DNA from 3 places in the Microbispora sitophila genome. Region 1 is predicted to be linked to each of the others. Evidence: riboswitches for the same ligand, from Rfam matches in the RefSeq annotation. Region 1 holds a riboswitch; each other region holds the start of a gene.
The links. Region 1 has a riboswitch for S-adenosylmethionine ahead of IL992_RS42510 (aminotransferase class V-fold PLP-dependent enzyme). Riboswitches for the same ligand answer to the same signal wherever they lie in the genome.

Region 1 (6,555 bases):
GCGGCAGGCACGGCTGCCTGCCCGCCGAGCGCGAGCTGGGCCAGGAGTTCGTGATCGACGTGGCCCTGTGGTTCGACACCGCCCCGGCGGCGGCGGCCGACGACCTGACGCTCACCGTGGACTACGGGGCGTTGGCGGCGGAGCTCGTCCACATCGTGGAGGGCGAGCCGGTCAACCTCATCGAGACCCTCGCCGAGCGGCTGGCGGCGGCCTGCCTGGCCCACGAGCTGGTCGAGGAGGCGGAGATCAGCGTGCACAAACCGGCGGCGCCCATCCCGCTGCCGTTCGGCGACGTGGTGGTGACGATCAGAAGGGGTCGCGCATGAGGGTCGTGATCGCGCTCGGCAGCAACCTCGGCCGCCGCATCGAGAACCTCCAGGGGGCTCTCGACGAGCTGTTCGACGCCCCCGGGCTCACGTTCGTGGCGGTGTCTCCGGTTTACGAGACCGATCCGGTCGGCGGCCCCGAGCAGGGGCCGTACCTGAACGCCGTGGTGATCGCCGAGAGCATGCTCGACCCCCGCACGCTGCTCGACCGCGCGCAGAGCGTCGAGACCGCCTTCGGCCGCGAGCGCAGGGAGCGGTGGGGCCCCCGGACGCTCGACGTGGACCTCATCACGGTCGGGAACCTTATGTCGGACGACCCCGAGCTCACGCTCCCGCACCCCCGGGCGCACGAGCGGGCGTTCGTGCTGGTGCCGTGGGCGCAGGCCGATCCCGCGGCGGTGCTGCCCGGGCGCGGGTCGGTGGCGGCCCTGCTGGCCGACATGGACCAGAGCGGGGTGCGGCTGCGGCCCGACCTCGTGCTCGAACCCCCGGCCTGATCGACGAGGAGTCCCCGCGTGAAGCCCAGCAATCCCGGCGTGCTCGTCGGTCTCGTGGTCGTGTTCGCCCTCCTCACCTGGGGGCTGCTGCGGCAGTTCTACTCCATGGTGCCGACCCTGCCGTGGACCGCGATCCCCACCACACTGCTGCTGGCCGTCGGCGAGGCGTACACGGGCTGGCTGACCCGGGCGAGGATCCTGCGCCGCCCGAACACCAAGCCGGTCGAGCCGCTGGCTGTCGCCCGCCTGGCGGCGCTGGCCAAGGCCTCGGCGTACGTCGGGGCGGCGTTCGGCGGCATCTTCGCCGGGTTCGTGGTGCGCGTGCTCGACCTGCTCGACCTGGACAAGCCCCGCCAGGACGCGTTCGTCGGAGGCGGGTCGTTCGTGGCCTGCGTGATCCTGATCTGCGCGGCGCTGTTCCTCGAGCACTGCTGCCGGGTGCCCGGCAAGCCTTCCGGGGAGACCTGACCGCAACGTGTCGATCTACTTGTCGATGTCGCCGACCACGAAGAACATCGAGCCGAGAATCGCGATCATGTCGGCGACCAGGTTGCCCGGCAGCATCTCGCGCAGCACCTGGATGTTGTTGTAGGAGGCGCTGCGCAGCTTGAGCCGCCACGGCGTCTTCTCGCCCCGCGACACGAGGTAGTAGCCGTTCAGGCCGAGCGGGTTCTCCGTCCAGGCGTACGTGTGGCCCTCGGGCGCCTTCAGCACCTTCGGCAGTCGCTGGTTGATCGGTCCCGGGGGCAGGTGCCGCAGGCGCTCGACGCAGGCGTCGGCCAGGTCGAGGGAGACCTTGACCTGTTCGAGCAGCACCTGGAACCGGGCCTGGCAGTCCCCGGCCGACCGGGTCACGACCTTCACCGGCAGCTCGCCGTACGCGAGGTAGGGCTCGTCGCGCCGCAGGTCGAAGTCGACGCCCGAGGCCCGCGCGATGGGGCCGCTCACGCCGTACTGCATGATCGTCTCGCGGTCGAGCACGCCGACGCCGCGGGTGCGGGCCAGGAAGATCTCGTTGCCGGCGATCAGTTCCTCGATGTCGGGCAGCCGCCGCCGCACGGCCGCGACGGCGGCGGTGACGCGGTCGAGCCAGCCCAGGGGCAGCTCCTCCTTCAGCCCGCCCACCCGGTTGAACATGTAGTGCATGCGGCCGCCGGAGATCTCCTCCATGACGTGCTGCAGGGTCTCCCGCTCGCGGAAGGCGTAGAAGACCGGCGTGATCGCGCCGAGTTCCAGGGGATAGCTGCCGAGGAACATCAGGTGGCTGAGCACGCGGTTGAGCTCGGCCAGCAGCGTCCTGGCCCACACCGCCCTGGGCGGGGGCTGCATGCCCAGCATGCGCTCGACCGCGAGCACGACGCCCAGCTCGTTGGCGAACGCGGACAGCCAGTCGTGCCGGTTGGCGAGCACGATGATCTGCCGGTAGTCGCGCACCTCGAACAGCTTCTCCGCGCCGCGGTGCATGTAGCCGACGATCGGCTCGGCGGCCGTGATGCGCTCGCCGTCGAGGACGAGCCGCAGCCGCAGGACGCCGTGGGTGGACGGATGCTGCGGGCCGATGTTGAGGATCATGTCCTCGGTGGCCAGCTCCCTCGCCTGCACGGCGTCGGCACCCGCGCCGATCCCCACGATGCGTTCCCGGCGCGCGCCCTCCTGCTCGGTCGTCATGCCGTCCATGCTTTCACGCTCATACCGCACGAGCGAAAGCCTCCCGCGAGCTCGACCTGGCTCTCCGCCGTCAGGCGGTGGCGATATCGCGTAGGGCCTCGATGAGGCGGTCGACGTGCTCGGTGGTCGTGCCGATGCCGATCGAGGCGCGTACGGCGCTGAACGTGCCGTCCGCGCAGCCGCCGTCCTCACCGCCCCCGAGGAGGTGGCGGACGAACGGGTGGGCGCAGAATTTGCCGTCCCTGACGCCGATGCCCCACTCGGCCGACAGCGCCTCGGCGACCTCGCGTGCCGTACGGCCCGCGACGGTGAACGACACGATGCCGACGCGCGGGTGGTCCTGGCCCCACAGCGACAGCTCGCGTACGCCGGGGATCGTGGCGAGCCCGGCACGCAGGCGGGCGAGCAGCCGCTCCTCCTCCCGCACCAGCGCGGTCCAGCCGGTCGCGGTCAGCGCGTCGCAGGCGGCGGCGAGCGCGATCGCGCCGAGCACGTTGGGGGTGCCCGCCTCGTGCCGCGTCTCGGGGTCGTCGCTCCACTCGGTGGTCTCGCCCACCGCCTGTACGGCTCCGCCGCCGCGCAGGTACGGATCGGCGTCGGCGAGCCAGTCGGGTCGGCCCACGAGCACCCCGGCGCCGAACGGGGCGTAGAGCTTGTGCCCGGAGAAGGCCACGTAGTCGAGGTCGAGCGCGGCGAGGTTGAGCTCGCGGTGGGGGACGAGCTGAGCGGCGTCCACGGCGATCCGCGCGCCGTGCCGGTGGGCGATGTGGGCCAGCCCGGCGATCGGCCACAGCTCGCCCGTCACGTTGGAGGCGGCGGTCACGACGAGCAGGGCCGGGCCCTCGATCGCGTCGAGCGCCTCGTCGGCCGCCCGGATCGCCTCGCCCGGGAAGGCGGGCGGCGCGAGCCGTACGGCGTTCGGCCAGGGCAGCAGCGAGGCGTGGTGCTCGGTCTCGAACACGACGACGGTGGTTCCCTCGGGGAGGCTGCGGGCCAGCAGGTTCATGGCGTCGGTCGTGTTGCGCACGAAGACCAGCGCGTCGCCGGGGCGGGCGCCGACGAAGGCCCGAACGGTGTGCCTGGCCTGCTCATACCTGGCCGTCGTGAGCTGCGAGGCGTAGCCCGCGCCCCGGTGCACGCTGGAGTAGGCCGGCAGCGCCGCCGCGACGGCGGCGTTCACCGGCTCGAGACAGGGCGCGCTCGCCGCGTAGTCGAGGTTCGCGTACGGCACGAGCCTGCCGCCCTTGACGGGCACCTCCAGGTCGGAGCCCACGACAGCCGGTAGGCGCACGGGCTCGGAGATGCGGTTGACGGCCTGCTGGACGAAGGTGAGTGCGGACAACGCCACGCCTCCTCGGGGTCGGGGACCCCGGCCATGGCGTCGGAAGGCAGGGCCCGCGCTTGTCCGGCACACCTCGCGCCGGACCCGGTCCTCACCCGGGGCACCCCGCCGCGAGCGCGAGGGTTGCCGGCCAGCAAGCCGGGGCTTGACGCTGGCACTCATGACCTGGACGGCACTATAACCCGGTTCGGCCCCCCGGCCGCAAGTGCCGTGGACTCAAGTGCCTTCAGTCGTCGTCGACCGTGACACCCAGGATGTGGGCGAACATCGGCGCGAGCTCCATCAACTGGACGCCGCTGATGGTCGCGCCGCGCAGCGCGTCGTAGCCGTCGGAGATGCCCAGGGACACGGCGCCACGCAGGTCGACCCGGGACATGCACGCCTTGTCGAAACGCACCCGTTCGAGCGTGGAGCCGGGGAAGGCGACGCCGGTCAGCGTGGCGCCCGCGAAGTCCACGTCGCGCAGCGTGCACTCGACGAACGAGACCTCCCGCAGGTCGGCCGCGCGGAGGTTGACCGAGTCGAGCTTGCACCGGTGGAAGGTCACATGGTTCATCTCGGCGCCGGGCAGCGCCGTGCCGGCCGGGGCGCTCATGATGATCTCCGCGTCCGCCCAGGTGGACTCGGTGAGGTCGCCGCCCACCCAGCGCACGCCGTTCAGCCACACGTCCGAGAACCGGGCGCGCCGATACCGGCCGCCGACGAACGTCACCGAGGTGAACGCCGACTCGATGAACCGGGCGTTGGAGGCGTCGGCGTCCTCGAACTCCTGCCCGTCGAACAGGACCGTGTCGTAGTCGCCGCCCTGAGCGAGCCGGCCGTCGAACGGTTCGAGGTGATCGGCGTAGGGCAACTCGCCGAGCTCGCGGGGTTCTCTGCGGTGCTGTTCGCGGCGCTTCGGCATCGCCCCAACCTACGCCATGACGGACCCGCACGCCCGTACTCCCGGGCGAGGTCTTTCATCCGTATTGTTGTCCATTGTGAAGTTTGATCCCTGGAATGCCGAGTTCATCGCGTACCCCTACGACGCCTACCGCGACCTGCGCGACAACGAGCCGGTCAGCTTCTTCGAGCCGACGGGACAGTGGCTGATCGCCCGCCACGCGGACGTGAACGCGCTGCTGCGCGACCGGCGCCTCGGCCGGTCCTACCTGCACGTGGCGACGCACGAGGCGTTCGGCCGCGAGCCCGAGCCGGAGTTCCAGGAACCGTTCTGGCGGGTGATCCGGGCCGGGATGCTCGACGTCGAGCCGCCGGTCCACACGCGGCTGCGCCGCCTGGTGTCCAAGGCGTTCACGCCCCGCATGGTCGAGTCGCTGCGTCCCCGCGTACGGAAGATCGCGACCGAGCTGACCGAGGGACTGGTCGAGCGCGGCGGCGGCGACCTGCTGGCAGAGGTGGCCGAGCCGCTGCCGGTCACTGTGATCGCCGAGATGCTGGGCGTGCCCGAGGCCGACCGCCACCTGCTGCGCCCCTGGTCGGCCGACATCTGCGGGATGTACGAGCTGAACCCCTCGCTGGAGGTCCAGCACACCGCCGTACGCGCGGCGACGGAGTTCGCCGGCTACCTGCGCGAGCTGGCCAGGGCACGCAGGGAGCGGCCGGGCGACGACATGATCTCGGCGCTGGCCCAGGTGGTTGACGACGGGGACCGGCTGACCGAGGACGAGCTGATCGGCACCTGCGTGCTGTTGCTCAACGCCGGCCACGAGGCCACGGTCAACGCCACCGGCAGCGGGTGGTGGGCGCTGTTCCGCAACCCGGGTGAGCTGGAGCGGCTGCGCGCCGACCCCGGCCTGATGCCGACGGCGGTCGAGGAACTGCTGCGCTACGACACCCCGGCGCAGATGTTCGAGCGGTGGGTGCTGGAGGACATCGCGGTCGGCGGGGTGACGATCCCCCGGGGTGTGGAGATCGCCCTGCTGTTCGGCTCCGCCAACCGGGACCCGGAGGTCTTCGCCGACCCGGACCGTCTCGACCTCGGCCGGGCGGACAACCCGCACATCTCGTTCGGCGCCGGCATCCACTTCTGCCTCGGCGCGCCGCTCGCCCGGGTCGAGATGGCGGAGTCGTTCGGGGCCCTGCTGCGGCTGGCGCCCAAGCTTGAGCTCGCCGAGGAGCCTGCCTGGAAGCCCAGCTACATCATGCGCGGCCTGGAGTCGCTCAAGGTCACCGTCTGACCACCTGACTGAGCCAGCCGAAGCCGCCGAGACCGGCCGGGTCGATCAACTCGGCCTCCTGGGAGGCCCGGCCGAGCGCGCGTACGTATCCGGCGGGATCGGCGGACGCCAGCGCGAGCGGCGGGCGGGCGCCGGTGACCCCCAGGTCGCGCAGCGCCTCCCGCTGCGTGGTGAGCGTGGTCGCCCGCGCCCCCGCCCGCTCGCCTGCCGCCGCGCAGGCGTCCAGCGCGACGTGTGCGGTGATGTCGCACGACCCGTCCGGTGTGGGCGGCACCACCGAGCCGTCGCGATATCCGGCGACCGTGCCGAGCGGGGGCCGCCGCCCGGCCGGATGGGCGTAGTCCACGGCGACCGCCGTGCCGCGCGCCAGCCGCGTGATCAGCGAGGCCCACGCCTCGTCGCGGGGGTGGCCGATCTCGGCGCGTTCCCCCGGTGAGCGCAGCGGCCACCAGCGCTCCAGCCAGGCCAGGTCCTCGGGGCCGGGAGCGGGCCCGAGCCGTTCTTCGCCGGTCGAGGTGTCCACGAGCACCAGGCGAGGGCCG
Region 2 (6,555 bases), on a different contig from region 1:
GCGAGCTTCGACAGCTCCTCGCTGACACGCTCGACGGCGGCCTCGATGCCCTTCTTCAGCGCCATCGGGTTGGCACCGGCGGCCACGTTGCGCAGACCCTCGCGGACCAGCGCCTGGGCGAGCACGGTAGCCGTCGTGGTGCCGTCACCGGCGACGTCGTCGGTCTTCTTCGCGACTTCCTTGACGAGCTCGGCGCCGATCTTCTCCCACGGGTCCTCGAGCTCGATCTCCTTGGCGATGGAGACACCGTCGTTGGTGATCGTGGGGGCGCCCCACTTCTTCTCCAGCACGACGTTGCGGCCCTTGGGGCCGAGGGTCACCTTCACGGCGTCGGCGAGCTGGTTCATACCGCGCTCGAGACCGCGCCGGGCGTCCTCGTCAAACGCGATCATCTTGGCTGCCATTAGGCTAGACCTCCCAGTAGCAGGGTGTCTTCAACGGACCGAGCCGACGCCCGCGACGGCGCGGACCCGCTATCCCTGCGCGGGCCCCATCGCCCCGATCCCGGTTGTTGTCACTCTCGACCTCAGAGTGCCAAACAAGTATTTAGCACTCTACCCATGAGAGTGCAAGCGGAAGCCGTGCTGACCAGCTTGGACGGTATGTCCAGACCAGTGCGAAGCGGGAGACACCGAGCGAGCCGGAGGGGCGCGCCGGTGTCTGGACCGAGGAACGAGCGAGCACGTGACGAGGGCTGTGCTCCCGGCGCGCCTCCGGCGCGACCCCGCGGATAAGAGCGCCCCGACGAGCGAAGCGGAAGGCCCGGCACGCGGTGTCCGCGTGCCGGGCCTTCCAAGGTCGATGACGGGATCAGACGGCCCGTACGGCTTCCGCCTGCGGGCCCTTCTGACCCTGCGTGATGTCGAACTCAACCCGCTGACCCTGCTCGAGGGCCTTGTAGCCGTCCATCAGGATTGCCGAGTAATGGACGAACACGTCCTTACCACCGTCTACCGCGATGAAGCCGTAGCCCTTGTCCGCGTTAAACCATTTGACGGTGCCCTGCGCCACTTCCGACTCCTCTTGCTGGGCTGGGGACCACACCCAAGAAGCCCCCGGTTTTGTCGATCGTCCTCGACCATACCCGTGTCAAGGCGTAGGACAACAGAGTCAATCCGCAAACTACTACTTGGCGTTCGCTCAAAGCGGGATCGAAGAATATTCACTTTGCTGTTGAATAGTTGAGAGCTGCACCATTTGCCATGGCATCGCATGACTTCTTCATCGATAGAAGTGCATGTCAGGTGCTCGGCCCCGGCGCGGCGGCTCAGCCTCCGGCGACGGCGGGGATGACCGAAATCTGCACCCCGTCCGGCGTGGCGGTGTCCAGACCGTCGGCGAATCGGACATCCTCTTCCCCGACGTAGACGTTGACAAAACGCCGGATCTTACCCGTCTCGTCCAGGATGCGCCCGCCGATGCCGGGGTAGTCCGCGTCCAGCTTCTGCAGGACCTCCCGGAGCGTTCCCCCCTCCCCGCTCACCTCCGCGGCTCCGTTGGTGTACGTCCGGAGAATCGTCGGAATCCGCACGGAAACGCTCATTGTTCGCTCGCTTTCGTTACTACCGATGGGCCTTTTGAAACGCTTTCAGTTGGCAAATGCCGTACGGAACGCGTCGAGAGAGGGACGGATGACTGCGGCGGGACGGGCGTGCTCGGCCACCGCGTCGAGCGTCTTCAGCCCGTCGCCGGTGTTCAGCACCACGGTCTCGGCGTCGGGGTCGAGGCGGCCCTCGCGCACCAGCTTGCGCAGCACGCCGACCGTGACACCGCCCGCGGTCTCGGCGAAGACGCCCTCGGTCCTGGCCAGCAGGCGGATGGCCTCGACCACTTCCCGGTCGTTCACGTCCTCCACCGCGCCGCCCGTCCGCCGCGCGATGTCGAGCACGTACGGCCCGTCCGCCGGGTTGCCGATCGCCAGGGACTTGGCGATGGTGTCGGGCCGCACCGGCTGCACGACGTCCTGCCCGGCCTTGAAGGCCCGGGAGACCGGCGAGCAGCCCTCGGCCTGCGCCCCGAAGATCCGGTAGGGCCGCTCCTCGACCAGCCCCAGCTTGATCAGCTCACGGAAACCCTTGTCGATCTTGGTGAGCTGGGAGCCGGAGGCCACCGGGATGACGATCTGGTCGGGCAGCCGCCAGCCGAGCTGCTCGGCGATCTCGTACGCCAGCGTCTTGGAGCCCTCGGCGTAGAAGGGCCGGAGGTTGACGTTGACGAAGCCCCACTTCTCGCCCAGCTCGTCACCGATGAGCTCGGAGCAGAAGCGGTTGACCTCGTCGTAGTTGCCGTCGATGGCGACCAGGCGGCCACCGTACACGGCGGCCATGGTGACCTTGGCCGGCTCCAGGTCGGCGGGGATGAACACGCAGGAGTCCAGCCCGGCCCGGGCGGCGGCCGCGCTCACCGCGCCGGCGAGGTTGCCGGTCGAGGAGCACGACAGGGTGTGGAAGCCGAAGTTGCGCGCGGCCTCCAGCGCGATCGCGACGACCCGGTCCTTGAAGGAGTGGGTCGGGTTGCCGGAGTCGTCCTTGACGTGAAGCGACCGCAGGCCCAGCTCGGCCGCCAGCCTGTCGGCCTTCACGAGCTTGGTCCAGCCGGGCTGGAGGTTGGGCTTGGCCGCCACTCCGGCGGGAACGGGGAGCAGGGAGCGGTATCGCCAGATGTTCGCCGGGCCCGACTCGATGTCCTCCCGGCGAACCTCGCCGAAGTCGTACGCCACCTCAAGTGGGCCGAAACACTCCGTACAGGCGAAAATCGGACCGAGGTCATAAAGAGCGCCGCATTCGCGACACGAAAGACCGGTGGCGGGGCCGAACTCGACGGTGTTCGCGGCAGTGCTGGTGTGCGCCATGAAGCGAGGCCTTTCCCTCATCTTCGCTCGCGACCACCTTGGCCGCGAGCCGGAATTGGCACCTGTCCCGGCCGGGCCTCGTGGGCACGAGTTCGACACCGGGGAGGTTGCCGGGGCTTCGCAGGGCCGGTCCCTCCACCCCTCTGGATGAGCATGTTCAGTTGTAAGACCTTCCGGGGAAGGTCCCTAGCACTGTACCCCGGCGTCCCCGGTGTCCGTTCCGACGTCTCACATAGCGAGACGTTTCGTATCAGCCGTACGCCTCACCGAGGGCGCTCTGCACGTACTTGCGCGCCTGGTGGATACGGGACTTGACCGTCCCGAGGGGGATCTTCAGCTGGTCGGCGACCTCCGAGTAGTCGAGCTGGCAGATGTCGCGCAGCACGAGCGCCTGGGCGAGGTCGGGCCGCTCGGCCTCCAGCGCCTCCATCGCGTCGAGCAGGTCGAGCCGCGAGCCGGCGATGACGCTCACCCGCCGCGGATCGGGCCGCTGCTCGGGCAGTTCCTCCGCCTGCTCCGACGAGCGCCGCTTGAGCGAGCGGTAGGTGGTCCTGGCGCAGTTCACGGTCACGATGTGCAGCCAGGTGCTGAACTTGGCCCGCCCCTCGAACCTCGCGATGTTGCGCGCCACGGCGAGCAGCGTGTCCTGCGCGGCCTCCTCGGCGTCCTGCCGATACGGTAGAAGGCGCTCGCAGTGCCGCAGCACGTCGGGCTCGATGCGCCGCAGCAGTTCACCGAGCGCGCGATGGTCCCCCTGGGCAGCCGATCGGGCCAGGTCCTCGGTCGTGTCGTCCAGTGCCATGCCGTATTCAGCCCTCCCGCGATCGGTTGACATCCTATTGACGGAGGTCGGCTTTTATTAATCTTCCGGCATGCGCGCCCGCTCTGATCGAGGGAACCCCAAGATGAGCAGCACCGTTCTTATCGCGTCCAACCGGGGCCCGGTGTCCTTCACGCTGTCGGACGACGGCGGCCTGACCATGCGCAGGGGCGGGGGCGGGCTCGTCTCCGGCCTGTCCGAGGTGGTCAGGGACACCGACGTCCTGTGGGTCTGCGCGGCGCTGTCGGACGGCGACCGGGGCGCGGTGCGTCAGGCGCCCGGCGGGCGGCTCGACCGGGGCTTCGAGACGGGGCCGATCCGCATGCTGGACATCCCGCCCGCGGTCTTCCACCGGGCCTACAACGCCGTGGCCAACTCGACCCTCTGGTTCGTCAACCACCTGCTTTACAACATGCCCTTCTCCCCCGAGTTCGGCACGCGGTTCCATCGCGAGTGGGAGTCGTACCGCACGTACAACGGCGCCTTCGCGCTGGCCCTCGCCGAGGAGGCGGCCCACCGGGCGCGCGTCATGGTGCAGGACTACCACCTGACGCTGACCCCGGCGATGCTCCGGGTCGAGCGGCCCGACCTGCGCATCGCCCACTTCTCGCACACGCCCTGGGCGCCGCCCGAATACTTCGCGCTGCTGCCCGAGGACGTCGTGGCCGAGGTGCTGACCGGCATCCTCGGCGCCGACCACGCCGGATTCCTCACCGCGCGCTGGGCCCGCGCCTTCATGGACTGCTGCGAGACGCTGCTCGGGGCCAGGGCCGACCACGCCGCCCGCACGGTGACGTACGACGGGCGGACCACCAGGATCGGCGTCCACCCGCTGGGGGTGAACGGCGAGGCGCTGCTCGCCCGGGCGGCCGAGCCGGACGTCGAGTCGCACATGACCGTGATCAGGGACCTCGTGGGCGACCGCAAGCTGATCGTGCGCATCGACCGCACCGAGCTGTCCAAGAATATCGTGCGCGGCCTGCGGGCCTACCAGGAGTTCCTGGCCGCCCATCCGGAGTGGCACGGCCGGGTCGTCCACCTCGCGTTCGCCTACCCCTCGCGGCACGACCTGCCGGAATACCGCGAGTACACGGCGGCCGTGCAGCGCTGCGCCAAGGAGATCGAGGACGAGTACGCGACCGAGGACTGGGACCCGCTGATCCTCAACGTGAACGACGACTACCCGCGCTCGCTGGCCGCCTACCGGCTGGCCGACGTCCTGCTCGTCAACCCGATCAGGGACGGCATGAACCTGGTGGCCAAGGAGGGCCCGATCCTGTCGCCCCGGTGCGCGCTGGTGCTGTCCCGCGAGGCGGGCGCGGCGGCCGAGCTGGGGGCCGACTCCCTGCTCGTCAACCCCTACGACGTGTCCGGCACGGCGGCGGCGCTGCACGAGGCGCTGACGCTGCCGGAGCAGGAACGGCTCGCGCGCGGCCTGCGGCTGCGGGAGGCCGCCACCGCCCTGCCGCCCCAGCGCTGGTTCGAGGACCAGCTCGCCGCGCTGCGCTGAACCGGACCGGTGGCGCGCCGGGCGACCGGCTCTCGTGCCGGGTGATCCGCTGCGCTACCCTTGCCTGGTTTTGGACCGCAACATAAAGGTCACCAGGGACGGCCCCACCTGGTTGATCTATCTCCAGCTCGCCACCTTCGCCACCTACCTGTACGGCCTGTCGGCCGCCCTGCCCCTCCTGCGCGCCGAGCTCGGCGTGTCCCAGGCCGTCGCCGGGCTGCACGGCACCGGGATGGCACTCGGCGGCATCGCCGGCGGGCTGGCCCTGCCCGCGCTGACCAGGCGGTTCGGGCGCCGCGTCGTCACCTGGGCCGGTCTGACCGGGATGAACGCCGGGGTGCTCCTCGTCTTGTCCGGGCACGCGCTCCCGTTCACGCTGGCCGGTTTCACGCTCGCCGGCGCCTGCGGTTCGACGGCGCTGTACGTGATGATGGCGGTGCTCAGCGACCACCACGGCCCGGCGGGGGCGGCCGTCATCAGCGAGGCCAACGCGGTCGCCGTCATCGCCGGAATCGCCACCACCTACGCCTTCAGCGTGGTGGCCGAGTCGCCGGCCGGCTGGCGGCCCGCGCTGCTCGTGCCGGTGGCCTCCACCCTCCTGCTGGCCCTGCTCATGGGCCGGGTCTGGGTGCCGCCGGTGCCCGTTCCGCCGCCGTCGCCGTCCGCGGCCTCCGGCAGAATCCCGTACGGCTGGCGCTTCCACGTCGCCGGAGCGGTCCTGCTGTGCTGCGTGGCCCTCGAGTTCGCCTTCAACCTGTGGGCCGCCGAGTTGCTCTCCCAGCGGACCGGGCTGTCGCCCGGCGCGGCGGCGACCGGGCTGAGCGCGATGCTGGCCGGCATGGCCGCGGGCCGGTTCGGCGGCGCCCGGCTGGCCCTGCGCTTCGCGCCGGGGTCGGTGCTGCTGGGCTCGCTCGGGGTGACCCTGGCGGGCTGGGCGCTGTTCTGGGCAGGAACCTCGGCGCCGGTCTGCTACGCCGGGCTCGCGCTCAGCGGGCTCGGCATCTCGGTCCAGTTCCCCATGGGCCTCACGCGCATGATCGAGGTGTCGGGAGGCCGACCTGACCAGGCGTCGGGCACGGCCTCGATCTGGGCGGGCATGGGCTCGGGCAGCGGGCCGTTCGTGCTCGGCGCGCTGGGCGACGGTTTCGGAACGCACACGGCGTTCCTGCTCGCGCCCGCCCTGATCGCGGTGGCCGCGGGCGGAGTGGCCGCTTCCAGGACGCGTTCCTGAAGGTCCGGGCCACTCGGAAGGCCGGTCAGTTCCAGGTCGCGTTCTTGAGGATCGCGCTCAGCTGCGGGTGGTCCCACTGGTCGAGGACCAGGATCTTCGACGTCGGCAGATACCACTCGCGCTGGTTGTAGTGCAGCTTCACC
Region 3 (6,555 bases), on a different contig from region 1:
AGCTTGTTGGCGAGGTTGTTCCAGGCGCCCGCGAGGGTGGGCAGGTAGGCGTCCTGGCCACAGTTCCAGCGCGTCGCGGGCCGCCCGCTCGGCGTCGTCGTGGCGCCCGGCGCCCGCGAGGCTGCTGCCGAGGTGACCCATGGCACGTGCGATGGTCTCGCGGTCCCCGGAGTTCCGCGCCACGGCCACCGCACGCTCCGCGTGGCGCAGCGCCGCCTCGTGGTGCCCGCGGTGGAACTCCAGCTCCGCGAGGCGGCCGAGCAGCTCCGCGTGCGGTACGGCCCAGTCGGAGTCCGCGGCGGCCAACAGTTTGTACTGACGCGCGGTCACCGTCAGGATGGAGGACGCCTCGCTGAGCAGGCCCTCGCCGACGAGGATCTCCGCCAGCCGGTAAAGCTCCGGCGCCAGTCCCTCGCGGAAGTCCTCGCCGCCCGGCACTGCGGCGAGGTAGGCGTCCTTCGCCTCCATGAGGCGGCCGTGCTCCAGCAGTCGCCTGCCGTACGTCCAGAGCATGAGTGCGCGCAGGGCGGGCTCGGGGTCGGGCCTCTCGACGATCCCGACGGCCTCCGCCGCGGTCCCCAGCGCCTCGTCATCCCGGTCCAGTGCGGACAACGGGTCCGAGACCAGATGCAGGATGAGTGCGAGCTGAATGTCGTTCACCGGATGACCGGCGATCTCCCGCAGGACGGCCGCCGCCTCCAGCCCGTTCTCCACCGCCTCTTCCGGCCGGTCGAGGCGGAGCAGCGCGCTCGCCCGGTAGCGCAGCATCATCGCGAGCTGGAAGCGGCATTCGCCGCCGTCGGCCAGGACCGCCCGCGCCCATGAGACTCCCAGTTCGGCGATCTCCAGCAGGTCCGGATGCCCTGCCTGGTCCAGGAGAACCGAGTGCGTATGGCAGGTCAGCGCGACGTCCAGCGCATAGCTCGCGTCCTCCGCGGCGCAGCGCTGGTAGTGCCGCAGCGCCTCACGGTGGGCGGTCACCGCCTCCTCCACCCGCCCCAGTTCGACAAGCGACGTGCCTCGGTCCCGCACAGCGTGGGCGTACATGCCGCGGTGGCGTACGCCGAGCACCAGGTGGGGCCGGAGTACGTCTGCGCACTCCCCGAGAACGTCCACGGCCTCCGCGTGGCGTCCCCGCTCGGCGAGGAGCGAGGAGAGCATGCCGAGCGCGTTGGCGAAGTCCAGGAGGTTCCGCTCGCGGACCGGCCGGAGCAGGTCGGCGACGATCCGGCGGGTGAGGATCAGGTCGTCGACACGGCCCAGGCGTTCGAAGTCCTGGCCGATCCGGATCACCTCGTCGGTCACCGCGTACAGGAGTTCCTCGGCGTCATGGCTGTCGGGGATCGGCTCGACGCCGGGGGCGCGGGCCGCGAGCGTCTCGATCGACCGGAGCACGCCGGCGTCGATCAGGTGAGGATTGAGTTCGCCGATCCGGGCACAGGCCTCGAGGAGTTCCATAAACGGGTCTTTCGGTAGAGCGGGACATCTTTGTGTGAAACGGGAGTGATCACACCATAAGTGGCTGCTGTGAATCAGGTCCACACTGCCTTTGTCACGGTCCAGTGACGGCTGCTCGACGTGCCAGGCCGTGGCGGTGGGGGACGGTGGGCCGGATGTGTACGGTGCCGGCGCGGGCGCCGGCCGGTCCGTCTGCCCGGGCGCCATGGCAGGTGTCGCAGCCGAGAGCCGTGTACGGTCATCACGCAGAGCCGCTGCGGCAGCCGGGTGACGACGACCAGGTCACTTCAGGGGATGCGGGACATCCTCGGCCTCGGAAGTGCCGACCAGGGGCCCCACCTGCAGGATGTGGCCGTCCAGGGTGAGGCGCAATACGGCGCCGGTCCAGGCGGCGGCGAGGTCGGGCTGTTCGGCTGGGCGTTCGGCGAACAGGTCGGCCCGGTCGCGCTCGGCGGCGCCGGGCCGGTGCACGTGCCACCGGACCTTGCAGTGCGGACACTGGGCGTAGTACGCGCCGGGGAACGCCTCGATGACGGGCTCGCGCGGCCCCAGGTCCATCGCGTTGTAGAGGACGCCACAGCCGGGGCAGTGGGTGTGGAGCAGGGCGTAGAGATCGTTCGGGATGGGCATGACGCACCTCCGGGGCCTGGGACCCCGATAGCCCCAACCGGCCCCGGTGATCCGCCGTTCTCCGCGCGCCTCGCGCGGAGCGGGTCGTCACCCGGGGCACCCGCAGCGGGCGGGATGCCGTCCAGCGAGCCGGGGCTTGGCGCTGGAACTCATGACCCAGGGCGGGACATTAACGACGTAGGCCGACGATGGCCAACATCTGGACACGAACCGGGTGGCCGTGCCAGCATCTGGGCCGGGTCACGAGGCCGATCGCGCCCCTGGACGTTCGTCGGCTGGCAACCTCGCCTCACCGCGCAAGGTGCCGTCCGGGGAAGACCTGGCCGCTGCCGGCCCAGCAGGGGCAAGCGCGGATCTCCCTGCCCTCGGGTAAGGGGGTCCCGGAACCACAAGGACCCTCATGGCCTTATCCCTGAATTCCAACGGCACTGCGACCGTCCGCTCCCGCCGACCTCGACGCCTGGAGCCTCGTGTCCTGCCGGGACACCTGTACGACGTGACTTCGGCTGGATCACATCGATCCGGAGGAACTGATGGCTGACCTGGAGAGGCCTGAGCGGCGGAGCGCAGCGGACGTGCTCGCGGCCCTCGGCGACACGCTCACCCTCGTCACCGGCGTGCTCAAAGTGGATCACCTATGCGTCGTCCCTCTGACATACGCCGAGCGGGAGGCCGCCGGGCAGAAGGCGCTCAAGGAGGCCAGAACTTATGGCGAGGCCCGTGCGGCCGGCTGGTGGCAGGTCGATGACGTCGATCGTTTCCCGCACCTGCTCGACTACTACATCGAGCTCTACGAGGCCGCGAACCCCGATGCTGATCTCGACGAGATGAGTGAGGGGGAAATCGCCGCCCTGGTCTTGCCCGATGACGATGAGCCGTTCAGCCTGAACGGACATCCGGCCTTCGACATGAGCGTCTCCGAGAACGCCGAACCGAACGAACCCGACCCCGACGTGGACACCGACCATTGGATGCCCCGCGAGATCGCCGAGCGCTTCGGAGAGGTGGAGGGAGGCTGGGAGGCGATGCCCACCCACGAGTGGGAGAAGGCCGAGTTCGTCTACCCGGCGCAGCGGCGCGACGAGATCGAAGCCGCGCTTCAGGCCCTCGGCTTCACCGTCCGTCGCGACGACGACCTCCTTTGGGCCTATCTCGGGTGCTGAAAGGCCGCTTGTAGGGTGCCGGTCATGACCGGTGAGACCGACCTGCGAACACTGCTGACCACGATGCGCCCGCGGCTCAACCCTGGCCGCTACGTGTTCACCACGGTCGACGGTGACGTCCCGCCGGGCGTAAGGCCCGTCGTCACGGTCGCCGAGGAGGAGGGCCTCACGCTGGTCCTGCCGCAGGGGGAAGCCGACGCGGCGGGGCTGACGTACGACTACGTGGCGGGCTGGATCACGCTGCGCGTCCGCTCGGCGCTCGAAGCCGTAGGCCTCACGGCCGCCGTGGCGCGGGAACTCGCCGTCGCGGGCCTGAGCTGCAATGTCGTCGCCGGATTCCACCACGACCACCTCTTCGTGCCGTACGAGCGTGCCGACGAGGCGGTGGAGGTGATGGAGAACCTCGCTCGCCGACCCGCCTGACGGCTCACCGGCGGGAGCGCCGTCCTCCTTGTGGCAGACGGTCGCAGTGCGGGCATTCGTAGCGGAGGTCCGGCCTGCCCCGATGGTCCTGCTCGTAGCGGACCAGCATGCGTCGACAGCGTCCGCAGTCGTCGCCGAGCTGGCCGCTGCCGGGAACGCTGCCCGCGCCGCCGGGCCGGCGCCGCTGCGCCCGCCGTACGGCGTCGGCGAACGCGCGGTGCTCGGTCCGCAGGACGACACCGGGGTCAGGGCCGAGCAGCGACCCGCTGGCGGACCAGACGATGTCGCCGACCACGGCGCACGACTCCAGGATCGGCACGCAGGGGCGGATGTTGACGCCCTCTCGCCGTGCCCGCAGCGCTTCGGCGGGCAGGTGGCCGTCGGCCTCCGGCTCGATCCAGACCGTCACCGCCTCCGACTCGGAGTCGTCTGGGTCTACCGACCGCAGCGCGGGCAGCAGGTCGGCCAGGCCCAGCAGGGGAGTCTCGGGAAGCCACATGTCGACCGTCGCTGCCCGCGCGATGTCCTCGCGCAGCCGCTCCGCGATCCCGCTCTCGATGTGCTCGGTGACGCCACCCTCTGAGGCGACCGGGTCTTCCCAAGGCAGGCGTTTCGCCTGGGCGAGCAGGTGGGCGAAGAACATCCACACCGGGTCGCGAGCGGCCCTGGGTCGAAAGAGACTGTCGATAGCGCCGATGACCACCAGATGATCGCGTGCCCGGCTGGCGGCCACATTGAGCAGGCGCGCTCCCTCGCTGCCGGTGTCGCCTTCGGTGAACCAGGGATGTAACGGTGACACGCCGCACCCGGTGTCCACCGTGTCGTACACGATGATGTCCCGTTCACCGCCCTGGAACCGGTGCACGGTCGAGGCCGCCCACTCCTCCAGATGCACCTCGGGCAGGAGTGCCTCCAGCAGCCGTGCCTGAGGTGCGAACGGGCTGATCATGGCGAGATCCTGCGTCTGACTGGTCGCGCCGCCGACCAGGGCGGCCGCCAGCTGGGCGTGCATCAGGTTGTACCGCGAGAAGATGCCCTGCCTGCGCGCGGTGCGGGCTCTCATCGTCGAGGTGTCGATGACCACGAGCTGGGTGCTCGCCCACGGTGCCCGGCTTCTGACCGCCCTGTTCGCCACGCTTTTCGCTGTGCTGAGCGGGCTCTCCGGGTAGAAGGCTCCGCTGACGACGTAGCCGATGCGCTGCCGCATGCGGTACTGCTCGGTGAGGGCGGCCAGGCGGACGGGCGGGCGCCCCTCGGTCACCGCGCTCGCGACGCCCGCCTTCTCGAACGGGCTGCGCTTGAGCCACTCATGGACGGCGGGGGTCTCCGCCACGGCGACCGGCGGAAGCTGGCGGAAGTCCCCGGCTATGACGGTGTGCCCGCACCCGGCGCCGGCGACTAGCATCGCCAGGGCGGCACTGGTCATGCTCGCCTCGTCGAGGACGACCACGTCGAAGGTGATCTCCTTGAGTGTTTCGAGGACGACCTGGTGGGCGGTGGCGGCCACGACCGTGGCCTCCCGGCAGATCTGCCGCCGGACCGCGCGCAGTTGCCTGTCCAGCTCGTGCATGACGGCCTGCAGTTCGGCGATCTCGGTCTCGGTGCGGAGCCGCGTGGTCTCCTCCGCTGTCGTCAGCTGCCCATTGCGTCGTTTCAGCGCGTCCAGCGTCTTGCGAAGTTCCCGCAGTCGCCCGCCCACCTCCACACGGTGCCTCGCGAGCGGGGCACCGCGATCGGCCGCGATCTCGTCGACGAGGATGTGGCCGTCCGGCCGATCGGCCAGCGACGGGTCGGCGGGCTGGCCGACCCGCACCAGGTCGCCTTGCGCGAGATCCGGCATGCGCCTCAACAGCGACGTGATGGCGACATCGAGCGCCGCGTTCGTCGGTGCGGCGAGCAGCACGCGGTTCCCGCGTTCACACATCTTCGCGACCAGGGCGGAGACAGTCGTCGTTTTACCGGTTCCCGGCGGCCCCCACAACCAGGTGACAGCCGGCGCCAGTGCGAGCGCGACGGCGTTTCGCTGTCCGGCATTCAGCCCTTTCAGCTCGCGTGCGGGGAGCTTCACACGGGCGGCGGACACGGGGGGCCGTTCCGGGGTCACGACCGCCATGGCGGCGACGGCATCGAAACCCGGCCCGCCGTGGGCCAGTTCGTCAAGCCGTTCGGTCTGGGCGGCCAGCAGCCAGGACAAGTCCAGGCGCAACGTCGCCTCCCGTGCGGCGAGGGCGTCCGGAGGCATCGAGAGGGTGACGACATTGCTGAACACCGAGACCACCTCGACCTGGAACGACACGTCCTTGACGATCAAAGTGGCCTGTGTTCCCTCAGCCACGCCCAGCTCGCCTTGGGCCTCGAATCGCATCAGCTTCCGGCGGCTCGTCGCCTTCCCCGCCTCGGCCCCTGCGGTCAGCGGCACGTCGGTCTGAGTCCGGCGGCTTGTCACCGCCTTGAGCTCGTCACGGAGCGCGCGGGCCGCGCCCGCCGCGACCTCCGGCCAGCCCGCAGGTACGGGTCCTACCGGAGGCGTCGCTTCGACGGTGGCGAGCCCGAGCGGCGCCGCGATTCGCCGGACCTCCGCAGCTGCGCGTTCCTCCACGGGCGTCTGCGCGCTGCTCGGCTTCCTCCCCTCCGACACGTGCCGGTGCGGCACGTGTCTGTGCGGCTCGTCATCGACAGCGCCGTCAGCGGTGGGCGGAGCCCAGCCCCGGGGCACCCACATGTCCTCCCGCAAATCCGCCAGCCCGTGCGTGGCGCACGTCTCCCAGAGATGTCCCGGTTCGACCCAGCGCAGCCCGGCCTGGTGCACCGCCTCCAGCAGCGCGTCCTGTGGAACCGGCCCGGCCGACAGCGCCCTCTGAACGAGCGGGACGAGCCGCGA

Region 2: linked by a shared signal. The riboswitch ahead of thrC (threonine synthase) and the one ahead of IL992_RS42510 (aminotransferase class V-fold PLP-dependent enzyme) in region 1 are both predicted to bind S-adenosylmethionine.
Region 3: linked by a shared signal. The riboswitch ahead of IL992_RS22340 (hypothetical protein) and the one ahead of IL992_RS42510 (aminotransferase class V-fold PLP-dependent enzyme) in region 1 are both predicted to bind S-adenosylmethionine.

Annotation. Positions count from the first base shown of each region.
Region 1 covers NZ_JADBGC010000039.1:16,215-22,769, reverse strand. Annotated here, with positions in the region: gene folB (dihydroneopterin aldolase) at 1-326, shown strand, start outside; gene folK (2-amino-4-hydroxy-6-hydroxymethyldihydropteridine diphosphokinase) at 323-823, shown strand; gene IL992_RS42520 (DUF3180 domain-containing protein) at 842-1,291, shown strand; gene IL992_RS42515 (NADH-quinone oxidoreductase subunit D) at 1,307-2,491, opposite strand; gene IL992_RS42510 (aminotransferase class V-fold PLP-dependent enzyme) at 2,562-3,833, opposite strand; SAM riboswitch class IV at 3,884-3,999, opposite strand; gene IL992_RS42505 (pentapeptide repeat-containing protein) at 4,060-4,737, opposite strand; gene IL992_RS42500 (cytochrome P450) at 4,814-6,013, shown strand; gene IL992_RS42495 (SAM-dependent methyltransferase) at 6,003-6,555, opposite strand, start outside.
Region 2 covers NZ_JADBGC010000019.1:159,300-165,854, forward strand. Annotated here, with positions in the region: gene groL (chaperonin GroEL) at 1-404, opposite strand, end outside; gene IL992_RS31280 (cold-shock protein) at 811-1,011, opposite strand; gene IL992_RS31285 (MoaD/ThiS family protein) at 1,268-1,543, opposite strand; gene thrC (threonine synthase) at 1,589-2,851, opposite strand; SAM riboswitch class I at 2,866-3,005, opposite strand; gene IL992_RS31295 (RNA polymerase sigma factor) at 3,102-3,653, opposite strand; gene IL992_RS31300 (alpha,alpha-trehalose-phosphate synthase (UDP-forming)) at 3,757-5,181, shown strand; gene IL992_RS31305 (MFS transporter) at 5,252-6,412, shown strand; gene IL992_RS31310 (hypothetical protein) at 6,438-6,555, opposite strand, start outside.
Region 3 covers NZ_JADBGC010000011.1:338,708-345,262, reverse strand. Annotated here, with positions in the region: gene IL992_RS22350 (tetratricopeptide repeat protein) at 1-1,458, opposite strand, end outside; gene IL992_RS22345 (hypothetical protein) at 1,741-2,088, opposite strand; SAM riboswitch class IV at 2,137-2,245, opposite strand; SAM riboswitch class IV at 2,327-2,444, shown strand; gene IL992_RS22340 (hypothetical protein) at 2,664-3,251, shown strand; gene IL992_RS22335 (ACT domain-containing protein) at 3,276-3,674, shown strand; gene IL992_RS22330 (DEAD/DEAH box helicase) at 3,679-6,555, opposite strand, start outside.